Linked DNA regions of Rhodopseudomonas palustris. The protein of the gene in region 1 binds, or shares a complex with, the protein of each later gene. Links are inferred from orthologs where the notes say so. Each region holds a gene or a part of one and is shown in the gene's direction. Other genes may lie near its edges.

The links.
Region 2: the proteins of tldD (region 1) and HZF03_RS05840 are in contact, whole or in part, in a solved structure (PDB 5NJ9), measured with the Escherichia coli proteins. The link is inferred for Rhodopseudomonas palustris from one-to-one orthologs.

What each region holds. Positions count from the first base shown.
Region 1 is NZ_CP058907.1:901,272-909,438, reverse strand. Bases 2,595-5,411 are described here. They hold tldD (metalloprotease TldD), read left to right. Parts: upstream 2,595-3,197; coding sequence 3,198-4,625; downstream 4,626-5,411. Other genes in these bases: lepB (signal peptidase I), read left to right, coding at 4,622-5,392; HZF03_RS04170 (DUF433 domain-containing protein), read right to left, coding at 2,855-3,076; HZF03_RS04175 (DUF5615 family PIN-like protein), read right to left, coding at 2,595-2,855. In the rest of the region: coxB (cytochrome c oxidase subunit II), read right to left, coding at 1-243; HZF03_RS04190 (invasion associated locus B family protein), read left to right, coding at 652-1,200; HZF03_RS04185 (organic hydroperoxide resistance protein), read right to left, coding at 1,433-1,858; HZF03_RS04180 (MarR family winged helix-turn-helix transcriptional regulator), read right to left, coding at 1,973-2,443; more of HZF03_RS04175, read right to left, coding at 2,526-2,594; HZF03_RS04155 (PAN domain-containing protein), read right to left, coding at 5,426-5,977; HZF03_RS04150 (glutamate--cysteine ligase), read right to left, coding at 6,123-7,493; HZF03_RS04145 (MarR family winged helix-turn-helix transcriptional regulator), read right to left, coding at 7,587-8,078. UniProt on the Escherichia coli protein: Metalloprotease involved in CcdA degradation. Suppresses the inhibitory activity of the carbon storage regulator (CsrA).
Region 2 is NZ_CP058907.1:1,249,253-1,257,473, forward strand. Bases 98-2,968 are described here. They hold HZF03_RS05840 (TldD/PmbA family protein), read left to right. Parts: upstream 98-769; coding sequence 770-2,167; downstream 2,168-2,968. Other genes in these bases: HZF03_RS05835 (DUF6101 family protein), read right to left, coding at 98-471; HZF03_RS05845 (3'(2'),5'-bisphosphate nucleotidase CysQ), read left to right, coding at 2,154-2,968. Also shown: more of HZF03_RS05835, read right to left, coding at 1-97; more of HZF03_RS05845, read left to right, coding at 2,969-2,969; HZF03_RS05850 (DUF4170 domain-containing protein), read left to right, coding at 3,007-3,255; HZF03_RS05855 (3-deoxy-D-manno-octulosonic acid transferase), read left to right, coding at 3,325-4,629; lpxK (tetraacyldisaccharide 4'-kinase), read left to right, coding at 4,622-5,644; HZF03_RS05865 (DUF2093 domain-containing protein), read right to left, coding at 5,654-5,881; xseA (exodeoxyribonuclease VII large subunit), read right to left, coding at 6,030-7,643; purD (phosphoribosylamine--glycine ligase), read left to right, coding at 7,881-8,221.

The sequences.
Region 1 (8,167 bases):
CTTCACCACCACGATGACCAGCAGCGCCAACACGAACAGCGTGATCAGGGTGATCAGCCACAGCAAGAAGCTGTGAAACCAGACGATGTTCTGCATCACCGGAGAGGCGGGTTGCTGAAGGGTGACCTCCCAGGGAGCGGGCTGCCCCATCTCGGCGAATGCGGTCCCGCCGACCGCTGCCGCACAGCAGGCGATCGCAAGTCCCAGCGACCACCGCCCCAAACGCTCCTTCGACACCTTCATGCCGCTGCGCTCCCTATGACTAGCACAGCGAGCCCGCCGTTTCGGCGTGACCGGCCGTGCAGTTTTATTGCGCTCGGCACAAAAGCGTAGCCTAAGTGCGAACGCTTCTTATTCTACTTTTCAAACACAATTCGCCGCCCCTCGCAATGCACGAGTGAGGAGTTGCGCGTGCAAACAACCCTGGACTGCTCATCGGTCGCGGATTCCGTCCGGCGTGACTGACACGCCGGCCAGGTCTTGTGAGGCCGGCTTGACAGATGTGCCCCTCGCTGTAGGCAAAGCACCCGGATGTCACGGAAGCCTGATTCGCTGGCGCGCGCGCTGCCTTCATGGCGCCGTCATTGCCGGTCAGTCGGAACCCGCCGCCGACCATCCCGTTCAACCGTCACCACCTCGGAAACACCTCTGATGGGCTTCGCCAGACTTTCGCCAATCCTTGCCTCGAGCCGCCGCGCTGCGTCCGGGGCCATGCTGGCGGTCGGGTTGATCGCGCTGGCCGCGGTGGCCGGCAGCGGCACGGCCCAGGCCCAGGGCGCGGTGAAGTCCGTGCATGGTGACTGGCAGATCCGCTGCGATACCCCGCCCGGCGCCAAGGCCGAGCAGTGCGCGCTGATTCAGAGCGTGGTGGCGGAGGATCGCTCCAACGCCGGCCTCACCGTCATCATCCTCAAGACAGCCGATCAGAAGAGCAAGCTGATGCGCGTGGTGGCGCCGCTCGGCGTGCTGCTGCCGTCGGGTCTCGGCCTCAAGCTCGACAACGCCGATATCGGCCGCGCCGGCTTCGTGCGCTGCCTGCCGAACGGCTGCGTCGCTGAAGTGGTGATGGACGACAAGCTGCTCGGCCAGCTGCGCAACGCCAAGACCGCGACCTTCATCATTTTCGAAACGCCGGAAGAAGGCATCGGCTTCCCGCTCAGCCTCAACGGCCTCGGCGAAGGCTACGACAAGCTCCCGTAGGCCGCCCTGCGCAAGAACGACGGCGTAACGCAAGCCCTCCTCGTGTTGGGCAAGAAGCCCGTGAACAGAATGATGCTGTCATCCCCCGCGCATGCGGGGGACCCAGTATCGCAGAGCTTCCGTGGCAAGCGCGCGGCGAACCAACAAGCGCCCTGGAATACTGGGTCGCCCGCATCCGCGGGCGATGACGTCAGTGTTGTCAACGGCCGCCTTGGCGAGGCGGCCAGGCCGCTCAGACCAGGGTCAACGTGACGTCGATGTTGCCACGGGTGGCGTTGGAATACGGACAGACAATGTGGGCGCGATCGACCAGCGTCTGCGCCTGTGCCGGATCCATGCCCGGCAGGCTGATCTTCAGCTCCACTTCGATGCCGAAGCCGGTCGGGATCGGGCCGATGCCCACCGAGCCGGTGACGCTGACATCCTTCGGGATCGGCAGCTTGTCGCGGCCGGCGACGAACTTCATCGCACCGAGGAAGCAGGCCGAGTAGCCGACCGCAAACAGCTGCTCCGGATTGGTGCCGGCACCACCAGCGCCGCCGAGTTCCTTCGGCGTGGTGAGGGCAACATCGAGATGGCCATCGCTGCTGACGCCGCGTCCGTCGCGGCCTCCGGTGGCGGTGGCAGTGGCGCGGTAGAGAACTTTCTCGACTGACATGGTGTGGTCCTTTCAGGTGGGAGAGAGGCGGCGGATTAATATCGCGCGACGCTATATCGCGAGCGATATATTAAAGAAGGAAAAGCGGCTGAACGTGCTCAACGTCATCCCCGATCAGGCGCTACGAAACAGATTGGTGCGAAGGCCGGTGAGCCGGTCGCGAAGATCGGCGATCTCGGCGCCGGAATAGCCCATTGCTTCGGCAAGGCAGTCGGGCACGTGCTTGACCCGCGCCCGCAGCGCCCGGCCCTCCTCGGTCAACGACACGATCACCTGACGCTCGTCCTCGGCCGATCGCCGTCGCCGGATCAGCCCCCGTGCTTCCAGCCGCTTCAGCAGCGGCGTCAGCGTCGTGGTTTCGAGGAACAGCTGATCGCAGATCTCCGAGACGTTGACCTGATCCCTCTCCCACAACACCAGCATGACGAGATATTGCGGGTAGGTCAGATCGAGCTCGCGCAGCAGCGACCGATATACTTTGTTGACCCCGAGCAGCGTCGAATATAGCGCGAAGCAGAGCTGGGTCTCCAGCTTCAGCTTGTCCGCCGGACGCGGCGCGCGTGACGATGTCGAGGACGATTTCATGAAAAGCGATTTATATCGTGCGCGATATAATGTCAAGCGAGACACCCTGCACCGACTTCGCGCTGAGTATCGGATATCTCGGCTAGTAGATTTCCAGACAGACCGCATCATTCACCTCGAACTCCGCGATCAGGCCGGAATGGGTTCGAAGCAACAGCGCGATTGCGACGCGCGGCCGATTTCCTGAGCGTACCCAAATCACTTTCGGCGGCGGCCCGAGCAGCATCGCCATATCGGAAAAATCGGCATCCTGGGACACGATCGTCAACTGATTGGCCCGAGCGAAGCTCCATATCGTCCGGTCATCCGCCTGCGTCAGGCCGACATCGCGTACGTGGCACGATCCTGGGAAAAGATCAGAGACGTCTTGGCAGAGTTTAAAGCTGAGGTTCTGGTCGAACAGCAGCTTCATTACGAAGCCGTGATGAGCCGCCGTTCACGATCCGCCGCATATGCGAGCGCCGCACGGATGTCCTGGTCGGTCAGCTCCGGAAAATCTGAGATGATCTCTTCCGGACTCTGCCCGTCTGCCAGCCAGCCGAGCACATCCGCGACTGCGATCCGCATGTGGCGAATGCAGGGGCGACCGCCGCGCTTCCCCGGCTCGATGGTGATGATCTCCCGGTAATCCATTTGAAGACCATAGCATGCTTTTCAGCGGGGCGAAGGCGCCGCGCCTAAATCCGCCAACCCCTCGCAGAACCAGCTCAGACCACCTATCTTGTCACCCAAACAACTTCGGGAACAGGACCTCATGACCAACCCAGCCCAGACCTCGCTCATCGACCGCGCCAATCTCGATCGGGACGAGGTGAGGCGCGAGATCGCGCGGGGGCTGCAGGGGGCGGACGATGGCGAGCTGTTTCTCGAATACAGCCAGACCGAAGCGCTGGCATTCGACAACGGCCGGCTGAAGCAGGCGACCTACGACACCGCGCAGGGCTTCGGTTTACGCGCCGTTAAGGACGATGCGGTCGGCTATGCGCATTCCTCCGACGTGTCGCTGCCGGCGCTGATCCGCGCCGCGGATGCGGTCGCTGCGGTGCGCGGCGACTACAGCGGCAGCCTGTCGGTGGCGCCGCCGCACACCAATGTACAGCTGTATGGTGACGACAACCCGCTCGACGCGCCGGGCTTTGAAGCCAAGGTCAAGCTGCTCGGCGAGATCGACGCCTATATCCGCGACAAGGATCCGCGGGTGCGGCAGGTGTCGGTCTCGGTCGGCGCCACCTGGCAGGTGGTTGAAATCCTGCGCCCCGACGGCGAGAGCTATCGCGACATCCGCCCGCTCGTGCGCGTCAACGTCTCGGTGGTCGCCGGCCAGGGTGACCGCCAGGAGAGCGGCTCCAAGGGTTATGGCGGCCGCGAGCCTTATGCGCGGTTCATCGAGACCAAGGCGTGGCGCGACGCCGCCGATGGCGCGCTGCGCGAGGCGCTGGTCAATCTCGAATCCGTGCCCGCGCCCGCCGGCGAGATGGACGTGGTGCTCGGCCCCGGCTGGCCCGGCGTGATGCTGCACGAGGCAGTCGGCCACGGCCTCGAGGGCGATTTCAACCGCAAGAAGACCTCCGCCTTCGCTGGCCTGCTCGGCCAGCAGGTCGCCGCCAAGGGCGTCACCGTGGTGGACGACGGCACCATCTCGGCGCGGCGCGGCTCGCTGTCGATCGACGACGAGGGCACCCCGACCAGCCGCACCGTGCTGATCGAGGACGGCATCCTCACCGGCTACATGCAGGACCGCCAGAACGCCCGGCTGATGGGTATGAAGCCGACCGGCAACGGCCGCCGGCAGTCCTACGCCCACGTGCCGATGCCGCGGATGACCAACACCTATATGCTGGCCGGCCAGCGCGACCCGGCCGAAATCCTCGCCTCGGTGAAAAACGGCATCTACGCGGTGAACTTCGGCGGGGGGCAGGTCGACATCACGTCAGGCAAATACGTGTTTCAGTGCACCGAGGCCTACCGGATCGAGAACGGCAAAATCGGCGCGCCGCTGAAGGGGGCGATGCTGATCGGCAATGGTCCGACCGATTTGCACCGCATTTCCATGATCGGAAATGACATGCAGCTCGACGACGGCATCGGCACCTGCGGCAAGAACGGCCAGGGGGTCCCGGTGGGCGTCGGCCAGCCGACACTGCGCATGGACAAGATTACGGTCGGAGGCACCGGCGGATGACGACGAAGACGGAGACGGCCGCGAGCACCGCGCGGCGCTGGGGCTCGCAGCTGACGCAGCTCGCCGCCGTGGTGGCGATCGTGCTGGTCGGCAAGGGCGCGGTCGCCGAGCCGTTCTACGTGCCGTCCGGCTCGATGGAGCCGACGCTGCTGATCGGCGACGCGCTGCTCGCCTCGAAATATCCATACGGCTATTCGGCTGCGTCGCTGCCGATCCATGTCTCGGTGCCGGAAAGCGGCCGCGTGTTCGGCTCTACGCCGCACCGCGGCGACGTGGTGGTGTTTCGCTGGTCCGGCGATCGCTCGCAGGTCTGGGTCAAGCGCGTGGTCGGCCTGCCCGGCGACCGGGTGCAGCTCGACAACGGCCGGGTGTTCATCAACGGCGTCGCCGCCAAGGTAACGCCGGACGGCGTCGGCCGCGCCGAGGATGACAACGGCTCTTATGAGACCGCCGCGCGCTACATTGAGACGCTGCCCGGCGGCGTCGCCCACCCGATCTTCAAGCTCTATGACAACGGCCGGCTCGACAACACGGCGGAAGTCACGGTGCCGCCCGGCCACCTGTTCGTGATGGGCGACAATCGCGACAATTCCGCCGACAGCCGCGTGCCGGTGAGCGAAGGCGGCGTCGGCCTGCTGCCGATCGACGACCTGGTCGGCCGCGTCGATGCCATCGTCGGATCGTGGAATCCCGGCGTCCGTCGCCAGCCGGTGACGGATTGGTTCTCAGGCTTCCGCGTCGCGCGGTTCTTCACCGCGGTGCATTGAGCCATAGGGCTTTGAGTCAGAGCGCTTCGCGCGTCAGCGCACCACGCCGGAGATGAACCCGGCCTTGCGGCGCGGCGGCTTGATCTGGCTCTTCAGGAAACAGCGGGCGTTGCGGCCGACATAGCCGGGGCGCGCGTAGGTCCAGGCCCGGCATTTATGTTCGTCGACGCAGGCGGCCTTGCAGACATCGTCGCCCTCGCCGGCCTTCATTTCGAAATTGCGGTAGTCGCCGCCGAAGCGGTCGATCGAAACCTCGTTGGAATCGTTGCGCGGCTCCAGCACACCGGCACCACGAACACCCGACACGCAGCATGAATTCGGGGTACGCGGTGGGACCGTGCTCTTGAGCCAGCACATCGCGCCATCTTCAGGCGAGCGTGGATAGCTGAAAGTCCAAGACCGGCAGCGCTTGTCGCGCTCGCACATCAGCGCGCATTCGGCCGGGTCGCCACTGGTCACAGGCGTCCGCAGGTAATCGCCGCCGATACGATCGATATTGGCTTGGGCGCGGGACGCATGCGGCGACAGCGCCGCCGCAGCCACGGCGAGCACGAGCAAACACGCCCTGAGCAGGCCGCTTCGCATTCACACTTGCTTTCGCGTTAGGCCCGGAAACTTGGCCGATGGAACTCAGGCCAATCCGGAGCGCAGCCCCACGACCCATCTGACGGCCGGCAACCTGTATGGCGGATGAACGGCGCGGGCCAGCGCGGTCTTGGTCCGCCAGCGTTCAGAACGCGAATTCGTTGTAGGCCGGCTCCACCGAGCCGCGCCACGCACCGTTGTATTTCTCGAGCATCTCCTCGGCCGGGGTATGGCCGTTGTCGAGAATGCGGTCGAGCGGCGCCAGATGCCGCGATTCGTCGAGGCCGGTGGCGTCGATGCGGCCGCGGCGGCGCAGCCCGGCGTGGGCCAGCACCAGGCAATCCTTGGCGATTTCGAACAGGAAGCGGTTGCCGATCTTCGCCTTGAACCCCAGCCGCGGCACCTCGTCCCGCAGCGCCTGGCGCTCCTCGGCGCTCCAGCCTTTGACCAGCTCCCAGGCGGCGTCGAGGCTGGTGTCGTCGTACAGCAGTCCGACCCAGAACGCCGGCAGCGCCGTCAGGCGGCCCCACGGCTGACCGTCGGCGCCACGCATTTCCAGGTACCGCTTCAGCCTCACTTCGGGGAAGATCGTCGACAAATGATTGGCCCAGTCCGACAGCGTGGGCCGCTCGCCCGGCAGCTTGTCATTCTTGCCGTCGAAGAAATCGCGGAACGACGAGCCGGCCACGTCGATATAGCTGTCGCCGCGCTTGACGAAGTACATCGGCACGTCGAGCGCGTAGTCGACCCAACGCTCGAAGCCCATGCCGTCCTCGAACGCCCACGGCAGCATGCCCGAGCGATCGTTGTCGGTGTCGCGCCAGATCTCCGAGCGGAACGACAGGAAGCCGTTCGGCTTGCCCTCGGTGAACGGTGAGTTGGCAAACAGCGCGGTCGCGACTGGCTGCAGCGCCACCGAGACGCGCAGCTTTTTGACCATGTCGGCTTCCGACGAGAAGTCGAGATTGGTCTGCACCGTGCAGGTCCGGTACATCATGTCGAGGCCGTAGCGACCGACCTTCGGCATGTAGTTGGTCATGATCTTGTAGCGGCCCTTCGGCATCACCGGGATCTCGCTGCGCGACCACGACGGCGTCATGCCGAGGCCGAGAAAGCCGATCCCGAGCGGCGTCGCCACTTCGCGCACCTGCGCCAGATGCGCCATCAGCTCGGCATGGGTCTGATGCACGGTCTCGACCGGCGCACCCGACAATTCGAACTGGCCACCCGGCTCCAGCGAGATCGCCCCGCCGCCGGTGACGTCGTGCAGCCCGATGATGTGCGGGCCTTCCATGATCGGCTCCCAGCCGAGCAAGATCTTCATCCCCTCGAGCAGAGCGCCGATGCCGCGGGCGCCCTCGTAGGGCACCGGGTGATGGCCGTCGAGCGTGAACGGGGTCTTTTCGTGCTCGGTGCCGATGCGGAATTCGGCCGGCGATTTCACGCCCGCTTCGAGCCACGCGACCAGTTCGTCACGCGAATTCAGCGGGGTCATATCGAGTTGGTCACGCGCCATGGGAAGTCCGGAAGAAGCGCGCGGGATCGGGCGACGCGAGGTGGTGGAAGCCGCGGCTGGAAGCAACCGCGAACACGAAGCGAGAGCTGTTTATCATCGCGAGACTGCGGTGTCTCGCGCGTCGAGCGCAGCGGCGGAGCCGTCGCAGGAGCAGCCGAGCCGGTCGAGCAGGCCGCACAACCGGACGGCGTCGGCATCGGACAATTTCGAGCCGACATGTTTTTCGATCGTCGCCGAATAGGCGGCCCACATTTTCTTTTGCAATTCGCGTCCAGCCTCGGTGATTTCGACGAACTGGCCGCGCTTGTCGCTGCGGCATTCGCGGCGCACCACCAGCCCCTCGTCGACAAGCCGGTCGACCAGGCGCGAGGTGGAGTATTGCGGGATCAGCATCTGCTTTTCGAGCTCGACCGGGCGCATCTCGCCGCCCGGCGCGCGCGACAATTCGAGCAGCGCGTCGTACCATGCCAGCGGCGGAAAGCCCGCCTTCTTCAGATCCTGCTCGACAGCGTCCAACACCCGGCTCCGGACCCGCATCAGGCGGACCCAGGCCGCAGTGGCCTCGGTCGACGGTTTGCGTTTCATCGGCTCGTCCATCCATAGCGACTGTAGCGCAGTGTATGCAGGTGCATCAATCTTGACTTGCCCATGCAGCGGCATTTAATCGCCCGCGC
Region 2 (8,221 bases), 350 kb from region 1 along the record:
CAGGCGGCCGACCCGTCGGCGCATCAGGAAGCGCGGACGACGCTTGCTGATCACGTGGTGACGGCGGCGGCGCTGCGCGGGTTCGCGCTGCTTGTCTTCGGGAAGCTGCGGCAGTCCGAAGATCTCACTCCAGAGCGCCCACATGCGTTCGATCTCCTCGGGATCGTCGCTGATCCCGAGCGGGATCGACAGCGACGGATCGCGGTGCACCAGCATCAGCATGCGGCCGTCGTCGAGACCTCGGCAGCCGATGCCGCGGAAGTCGCTGACGCTGACGTTCACCGCCATTCTCATGCCGGCGACGGCGCGGCGTAGCACCACCCGCTCGCGGTGTAGTTCGATTTGCCGGATGCCACCGTCGGCCCGCACATCGTGCGCGTCGAAGCGGATCGGCAGTGAGAGAGGGTCGAGCCGCAAGTCGCGGCTCGACCCGGCGAGGTTAGCCCCGCCTGTTGCTGTTTGACGCCTCACGGCTTTGATCTCCCCGCCGGAATTATGTTCCCGGTCGATGGGTGAGAGCTTGCCAGAGCCCGGTCCGAATTCGCTTAATAAGGCTGGTTAATCGAAACTGACCCCGGCTGCTTCGCCGCTCATGATTGACAGAACCTTGGCCAGCATGATTGACGCAATCTTGCGCTGGGGCTCGCAAATGATTGTTCCAGCCTGGTGCAAAGTGCTTGAAGTCCGCGCCGAACAGGCACATCTGTGATGTCCACCGCGCGCATTCGCTGCCTCCGCTTCGTTACTTCCAGCCTTAGGAATTGTATTTGTGAACTCTTCACCAAGCGCACGCTCTTTGTCTTCGCCCTCTGTGGATTCCGCTTTGTTCGATCAGTCGGCGCTGAGCGATCTTGCACAGCGGCTGGTTGAGGCGGCGCGGCGCGCTGGTGCCGATCAGGCCGACGCTGTGGCGGTGCGTGGGGTGTCTCACGGTGTCGAAGTGCGCGATGGGCGGATGCAGGAGTCCGAGCGCTCGGAGGGCGACGACGTTGGCCTCCGGGTGATCGTCGGCCGACGCCAGGCGGTGGTCTCGACCAACGACATCAGCGGCGACGCGGTCACCAAGCTTGCCGAGCGCGCGGTGGCGATGGCCCGCGTCGCGCCGGACGACAAGTATGTCGGCCTCGCCGATCCTGAACTGCTGGCGCACGATTTTCCTGAGCTCGATCTGCTCGATCCGAACACGCCCTCGACCGCCGAGTTGGAGCGGCGCGCCCGCGCCGCGGAGGCCGCAGCGCTCGCAGTTCCTGGAATCAACAAGTCAGGCGGCGCCTCGGCGTCGTCGGGGATAGGCGGCATGGTGCTGGTGACGTCGACCGGTTTCCAAGGCTCGTTTCTGCGCTCCAGCCATAGCATCTCGATGACCGCGATTGCGGGCGAGGGCACCGGCATGGAGCGGGACTATGAATATACGACGGCGCCGCACGCCTCCGACCTGATGTCGCCCGAGGAAGTCGGGCGGGTCGCCGGCGAGCGCACCGCGGCCCGCGTCGGGCCGCGCAAGGTCGAGACCTGCAAGGTGCCGGTGGTGTTCGATCCGCGCGTTGCGGGCTCGCTGGTCGGGCATCTGGTCGGTGCAGCGAATGGCGCGTCGATCGCGCGCAAGACTTCGTTCCTGAAGGATCGTCTCGGCCAGAAGCTGTTCAAGGATGGCATCCGCATCGTCGATGATCCGCTGCGCAAGCGCGGCTTGCGTTCGCAGGCGTTCGACGCCGAGGGCGTTGCGGTCAAGCCACTCTCGATCGTCGACGATGGCGTGCTGACGTCGTGGCTGCTGGATTGCGCCACCGCGCGCGAACTCGGCCTCACCACCACCGGCCACGCGCATCGCGGCGTGTCGTCGTCGCCGTCGCCGGGGCCGTACAATCTGCATCTCGAAGCCGGACCGCTCAGCCCGGCCGAGCTGATAGCCGACATCAAGCAGGGCTTCTACGTCACCGATCTGATCGGCTCCGGCGTCAACGGCGTCACCGGCGACTACAGCCGCGGCGCCGCCGGGTTCTGGATCGAAAACGGCCAGCGCACCTACGCGGTCAGCGAAGTCACCATCGCCGGACACCTGATCGACATGTACAAGACGCTGACGCCGGCCAGCGACCTGACCTTCCGCTACGGCGTCAATGCGCCGACGCTGCGGATCGAGGGGCTGACGATTGCCGGACGCTAATCCAGATACGCGACACATCGAGACATCCGATAGCGATGCAGCGCTGCTTGCCGACACCGTGCGTGAGGCTGGCGCACTGGCGCTGTCGATGTTCCGAACCGAACTGCGGACCTGGACCAAGGGTGCATCGTCGCCGGTTTCGGAAGCCGACATTGCCGTCGACGAATTGATTCGGCGCCGCCTGCAGGACGCCACACCGCACTATGGCTGGCTGTCTGAGGAAAGCGCCGACGATCTCGTCAGGCTCGACAAGGATTGGGTGTGGATCGTCGATCCGATCGACGGCACCCGCGCCTATCTGGCCGGCCGGGAGGATTGGTGCGTTTCGGTCGCGCTGATCGCGAATGCCAAGCCGATGCTGGCCGCGGTGTTTGCGCCGGTATCTGGTGAGTTCTTCTTTGCCACGCGTGGTGCGGGTGCGTCGCTCAACGGCGCGTCGCTGCACGCCAGCGTCGGCACGACGCTGGAAGGCGCAAAGGTCGCCGGGCCGAAGCCGCTGATCGAACGGCTGGCGCTGCCGTCGACCGCCCACATCCTGCCGCGGATCGGCTCTCTGGCCCTACGGTTGTGCCGCGTCGCTGATCGTCAGGTCGACGTTGCATTCGCCGGAGGGCAGAGCCGCGATTGGGACCTTGCCGCGGCCGATTTGATCGTGCACGAAGCGGATGGTACAATGACAACTCTCGCGGGCGAGGACATCGTCTACAACCGTCCCGAGGTCACACATGGCGTGCTGGTGGCTGCGGGGCGCGAACGTCATGCTCACATCGTCGAGCATTTCCGCGTTTCTCCGCGAGGCTGAGCGCGCGCATGCCTGTTCGCCGCAATGAGGAAGTTTGATGTCGGACAATGCGCAGCAATTGCTCCACCTCGTAATCGGGGGAGAATTGGAGGACCTCGAGAACGTGACCTTTCGCGATCTCGAAAAGGTCGACATCGTCGGGGTGTACCCGAACTACGCAACGGCCTACGCGGCGTGGAAGGCCCGGGCGCATCAGACGGTCGATAATGCGCACATGCGGTACTTCATCGTTCATCTGCATCGCTTGCTCGATCCAGAAAAAGAAGCCCGGTCCGCGCAGCACTGATCGCGCGGGACTGACGATGCTGCCGAGCGATGATGCGCGTCACCTTCGCGGTGACAGACGGGGCCGTTGATGGTGGATCCGGTGCCGATGACGCTCCGCGTCTATCGCAAGTTGACCGCTGCCGCGGCGCCGCTGGCGTCGCTGTGGATCGGTCGGCGGCTGAAGCAGGGCAAGGAAGATCCAGCCCGGGTCGGCGAGCGTCGCGGTCTCAGCAACGATGCGCGACCGCGTGGACCGGTGGTGTGGATCCACGGTGCCAGCGTCGGCGAAGTGCTGGCTGCGGCCGGACTGATCGCACGGTTGCGCGCGCTCAACCTGCGCATCCTGCTCACCTCCGGCACGCTGACTTCGGCCCAGGTGGTGGCCAGCCGGTTTCCGCCGGACATCATCCACCAGTTCATTCCCTACGACGCGCCGCGCTTCGTTGATCGCTTCCTCGATCACTGGCGTCCGAGCCTGGCGTTGTTCATTGAATCCGATCTGTGGCCGAACCTGATCCTGGCCGCCTCGGCGCGGCGGGTGCCGATGGTGCTGATCAACGGCCGGATGTCGCAGCGCTCGTTCCCGCGCTGGCAGCGTGCGTCCGCAACCATCGGCGCGCTGCTCGGCCGGTTCGATATTTGTCTGGCGCAGTCTCGCGTCGATGCCGAACGTTTCAGCGCGCTCGGCAGCCCGAGCGTGATCACCACCGGCAATCTGAAGATGGATGTCGCGCCGCCGCCGGCCGATCCGGGCCGGCTGGAGCGGCTGCTCGCGGTCACTCGCGGCCGCCCGGTGATCGTCGCCGCCTCGACTCATCCGGGTGAGGAAGAATTGCTGGTGGAAGCGCATCGCCGGCTGTCCGCGAGCTTCCCGACGCTGCTGACGGTGATCGTGCCGCGGCATCCGCATCGTGGCGAGCAGGTCGCCGGTCTTGTCGAAGCCGCCGGCCTGCCGGTGGCGCTGCGCTCGCGCGAGCAGCAGCCGATGGCCGCGACCGCGATCTACGTCGCCGACACCATGGGCGAACTCGGGCTGTTCTATCGGCTGGCGCCGATCGTGTTCATGGGTGGCTCGCTGGTCGAGCACGGTGGCCAGAATCCGATCGAGGCGGTGAAGCTTGGCGCCGCGATCGTGCATGGCCCGCACGTCTCCAATTTCACCGAAGTCTATCGCGCGCTCGACGATGAAGGCGGTGCATTCGCCGTGTCCGACGTCGACGCGCTGGTGCTGCGGGTCTCGTCGCTGCTGTCGAACCACGACGCGCGGCAGATCTCGATCACCGCGGCCACCAACGTGGTCGACCGCCTCGGCGGCGCGCTCGACCGCACCATCGCGGCGCTCGAGCCCTATCTGCTGCAATTGCAGATCGAACAGGGCGCCGCGAATGCGTGAGCCGGGCTTCTGGCACCGGCCTCCTTCCCTGGTGTCGCGCCTGCTGCTGCCGATCGCCGCGATCTACGGCAACATCGCCGCGGCGCGGATGCAGAAGGCCGGGACGACGATCGGCGTGCCGGTGCTGTGCGTCGGCAACTATCACATGGGCGGTGCCGGCAAGACGCCGACGACGCTCGCGCTGGTAGCGTTGCTACGCGAATTCGGCGAAACCCCTGTCGTACTGAGCCGCGGCTATGGCGGACGGCTGCAGGGACCGGTCCAGGTCGATCCCTCGCGACACAGCGCCGCCGACATCGGCGACGAGCCACTGATGATGGCACGCCGCGTACCGGTGGTGGTGGCGCGCGACCGCACCGACGGCGCGGCACTGGCCTGTGCGCTTGGCGCCACCGTGATCCTGATGGATGACGGATTCCAGAATCCCGCCTTGACCAAGGACGCGTCGCTGATCGTGGTCGACAGTCACCGCAGCATCGGCAATGGCAGCGTGTTTCCGGCCGGGCCGCTGCGCGCGCCGCTGCCGTTGCAGGTCGCGCGCACCGATGCGCTGGTCGTGGTCGGCGACGGCACCGCTGCGGACGGCCTCGCGCAGCAAATTACGACGAAGGGCGGCGTGGTGCTGCGAGCCCGACTGGTGCCGGAGCCGGCGTCTGTCGAGGCACTTCGCGGGCGGCGGGTGCTGGCGTTCGCCGGCATTGGCGATCCGGCGCGGTTCGTCGCGACACTTCGGGACAGCGGCGTCGAAGTGGTCGAGCAACGCGCGTTCGCCGATCACCACCCGTTCACGGCGGAGGAACTGGCCGAGCTCGCCGCTGCGGCCAAGCGCGATGGACTGACCTTGGTCACGACCGAAAAAGATCTGGCGCGGATCGGCGGCGCGCAGCAGGCGCTTGGGGTGGAGATCGTACCGTTTGCCGTGACGCTGGCGTTCGGCGACGAGGCCAAGCTGCGGCTGTTCCTGCTCGACCGGCTCAACGGCGCGCGCGCCGCGAAGCTTGCCGGGCGGCGCTGAGACGCGGTCTCAGCTCTTGGGCTGAAACGCGTCGGGATAGTGCCGCTTCAGCACGGCTTCGGGCGTCGCGTACGGTTCCTTGAGATCGACGCTCCAATATTTCAGCTCGTCGAGCGGGATCTGCACCCCGGTGACGGCGCAGCGCACATAGGTGCCGGGCGAGATCACGCGGAAGTCGCCATCGAGATATTGCACCTGGGCTTCGCCAGAACCCGAGAAGCCAAATTTATTCAGCACGGCCGATCTCCTGGAAAACCGCAGGTTGCGGAACGACGCAACGCTGCGGGTCGATACACCCTGACAGATAGAACGGAAGCGCCGCATTGCAAACCGCCGTCCTGTCATGGCGGAGTCGTTTTCCCCGCGGTCCAATGGTCGTCCGGATCTAGAATAGTGACCCCTGGTCGGCGGGACTTGTCGGCCGCTTGGCCGGCTTTGCCGGTGCTGGCGCCGGTTTGGCAGCCTCGGCCGGCGATCCGCTGCCGCCGTCGGCGGTAACAGCAACCCGGCCGTCGGCAAATTCGACGCTGAGCCGGGCGCCTGCGGCGACAGACGCGGCGGCGTGCACCGAGCGGCCATCGGCGTCCCGCACCAGCGCGAACCCGCGCGCCAGCACTCCTCGGTATGATAATGCGGTGAGGAGCTTGCCGGTGGCGTCGACTCGCGCCTGCCGGCGTTCCAGCAGGGTGATCAGCGCCCGCCGCGCCCGCTCGGCGAGACGCTGCAGCCGCTCCTGCTCGCGGGCGATCCGCATCCGCTGCGCCTGCTGATTGGCCAGTTTCGAGGCCTGCAGCCGCACCGCCAGCCCCTCGAACCGCTCCCGGCGATGCCGTAGCGTGGCGCGGGCGCAGCGTTGCAATTGCGTGCCCGCGCTGTCGAGCCGGTGGGCGCTGTGCGCCACCTGCGCCCGCAGCACCTTGAGCGTCATGCCCGCCGCTGCCGCAGCGAAACGGCGGTGATGGGCGTTCGTACTGGCGCGCAGGGCACGGGGCAGGGCGGCGGACGCGCCGTCGAGCCGCTGTCGTGGAATCGCGAGCAGGTCGGACGCACCCGGCAGGGCGCGGGCGGCGGCGCGCAGCTCGTTGCGGCGGAAATCCTGGCCGCGCTGCCAGCTCGACAGTATCCGCCGCGCCAGCCCGCCGACTTCGACGAACAGTTCGGCCCGCACCGGCACCGCCATTTCGGCCGCCGCCGTCGGGGTCGGCGCCCGCTTGTCGGATGCGAAATCGATCAGGGTGACGTCGGTCTCATGGCCGACCGCCGAGATCAGCGGGATCATGCTGTCGGCGGCAGCGCGGACCACAATCTCTTCGTTGAACGACCACAGATCTTCGAGGGAGCCGCCGCCGCGCGCGACGATCAGCAGGTCGGGACGCGGGATCGGGCCGTCTTCGGGCAGCGCGTTGAAACCGTGGATCGCGGCGGCAATCTGCTCGGCCGAGCCTTCGCCCTGCACCCGCACCGGCCACACCAGCACGCGGCGCGGGAAGCGGTCTTCCAGCCGGTGCAGGATGTCGCGGATCACCGCCCCGGTGGGAGATGTGACGACGCCGATCACCTCCGGCAGCCACGGCAACAGCTGTTTGCGCGCCTCGTCGAACAGGCCCTCAGCGGCGAGCTTCTTCTTGCGCTCTTCCATCAGCGCCATCAGCGCGCCGACGCCGGCCGGTTCGAGCGCCTCGATCACGATCTGATATTTCGACGAGCCGGGGTAGGTGGTCAGCTTGCCAGTGGCGATGACTTCCAGGCCTTCCTGCGGCTTGAACCGCATCCGGCCGGCGACGCCCTTCCAGATCACCGCCTCGATCTTGGCGCCCTCGTCCTTGAGCGCAAAATAGCAGTGACCGGACGAATGCGGCCCGCGGAATCCGGTAATCTCGCCGCGCACCCGGACATGCCCATAGGTGTCCTCGACCGTCCGCTTCAGCGCCTGCGACAGCTCGGAGACGGTGAATTCGCCGACATTGGCGAGGGCTTGGGGCGTTTGCAGTCGGGCCATGCGATTCGATCGGGGTTTCGGGATGCGGCGGAAGGTAGGGGCTTTCGCCGCGGACGCCAACCCGCGGGGACGTCCAGTCTGCCGCGCCGGTGCGGCCGGATCGTGCCGCAGCCGGGCGGACGGCGACTTCGGCTCCGAGCGTCCGGACATATCCACATCCGCGCCGGCGCGCGTTGCCGGGCGCGTGCCGCGTGTTACACCTCGCGGACCATCCACAGGGCGCACGGTCAGGCTTTCATGAACATCCTTCTCCTCGGCTCCGGCGGGCGCGAACACGCACTGGCCTGGAAGATCGCGGCCTCGCCGCTGGTCACCAAGCTGTGGTGCGCGCCGGGCAATGCCGGGATCGCCCGCGAGGCGACCTGCGTGGCGCTCGACATCGGCAACCACCAGGCCGTGGTCGAGTTCTGCAAGGCCAATGCGGTCGACCTTGTCGTGGTCGGGCCGGAGGCGCCGCTCGCCGCCGGCATTGTCGACGATCTGGCCGCGGCCGGCATCAAGGCGTTCGGGCCGAGCCGGAAGGCGTCGCAGCTCGAAAGCTCGAAGGGCTTCACCAAGGATCTGTGCAAGGCGCACGA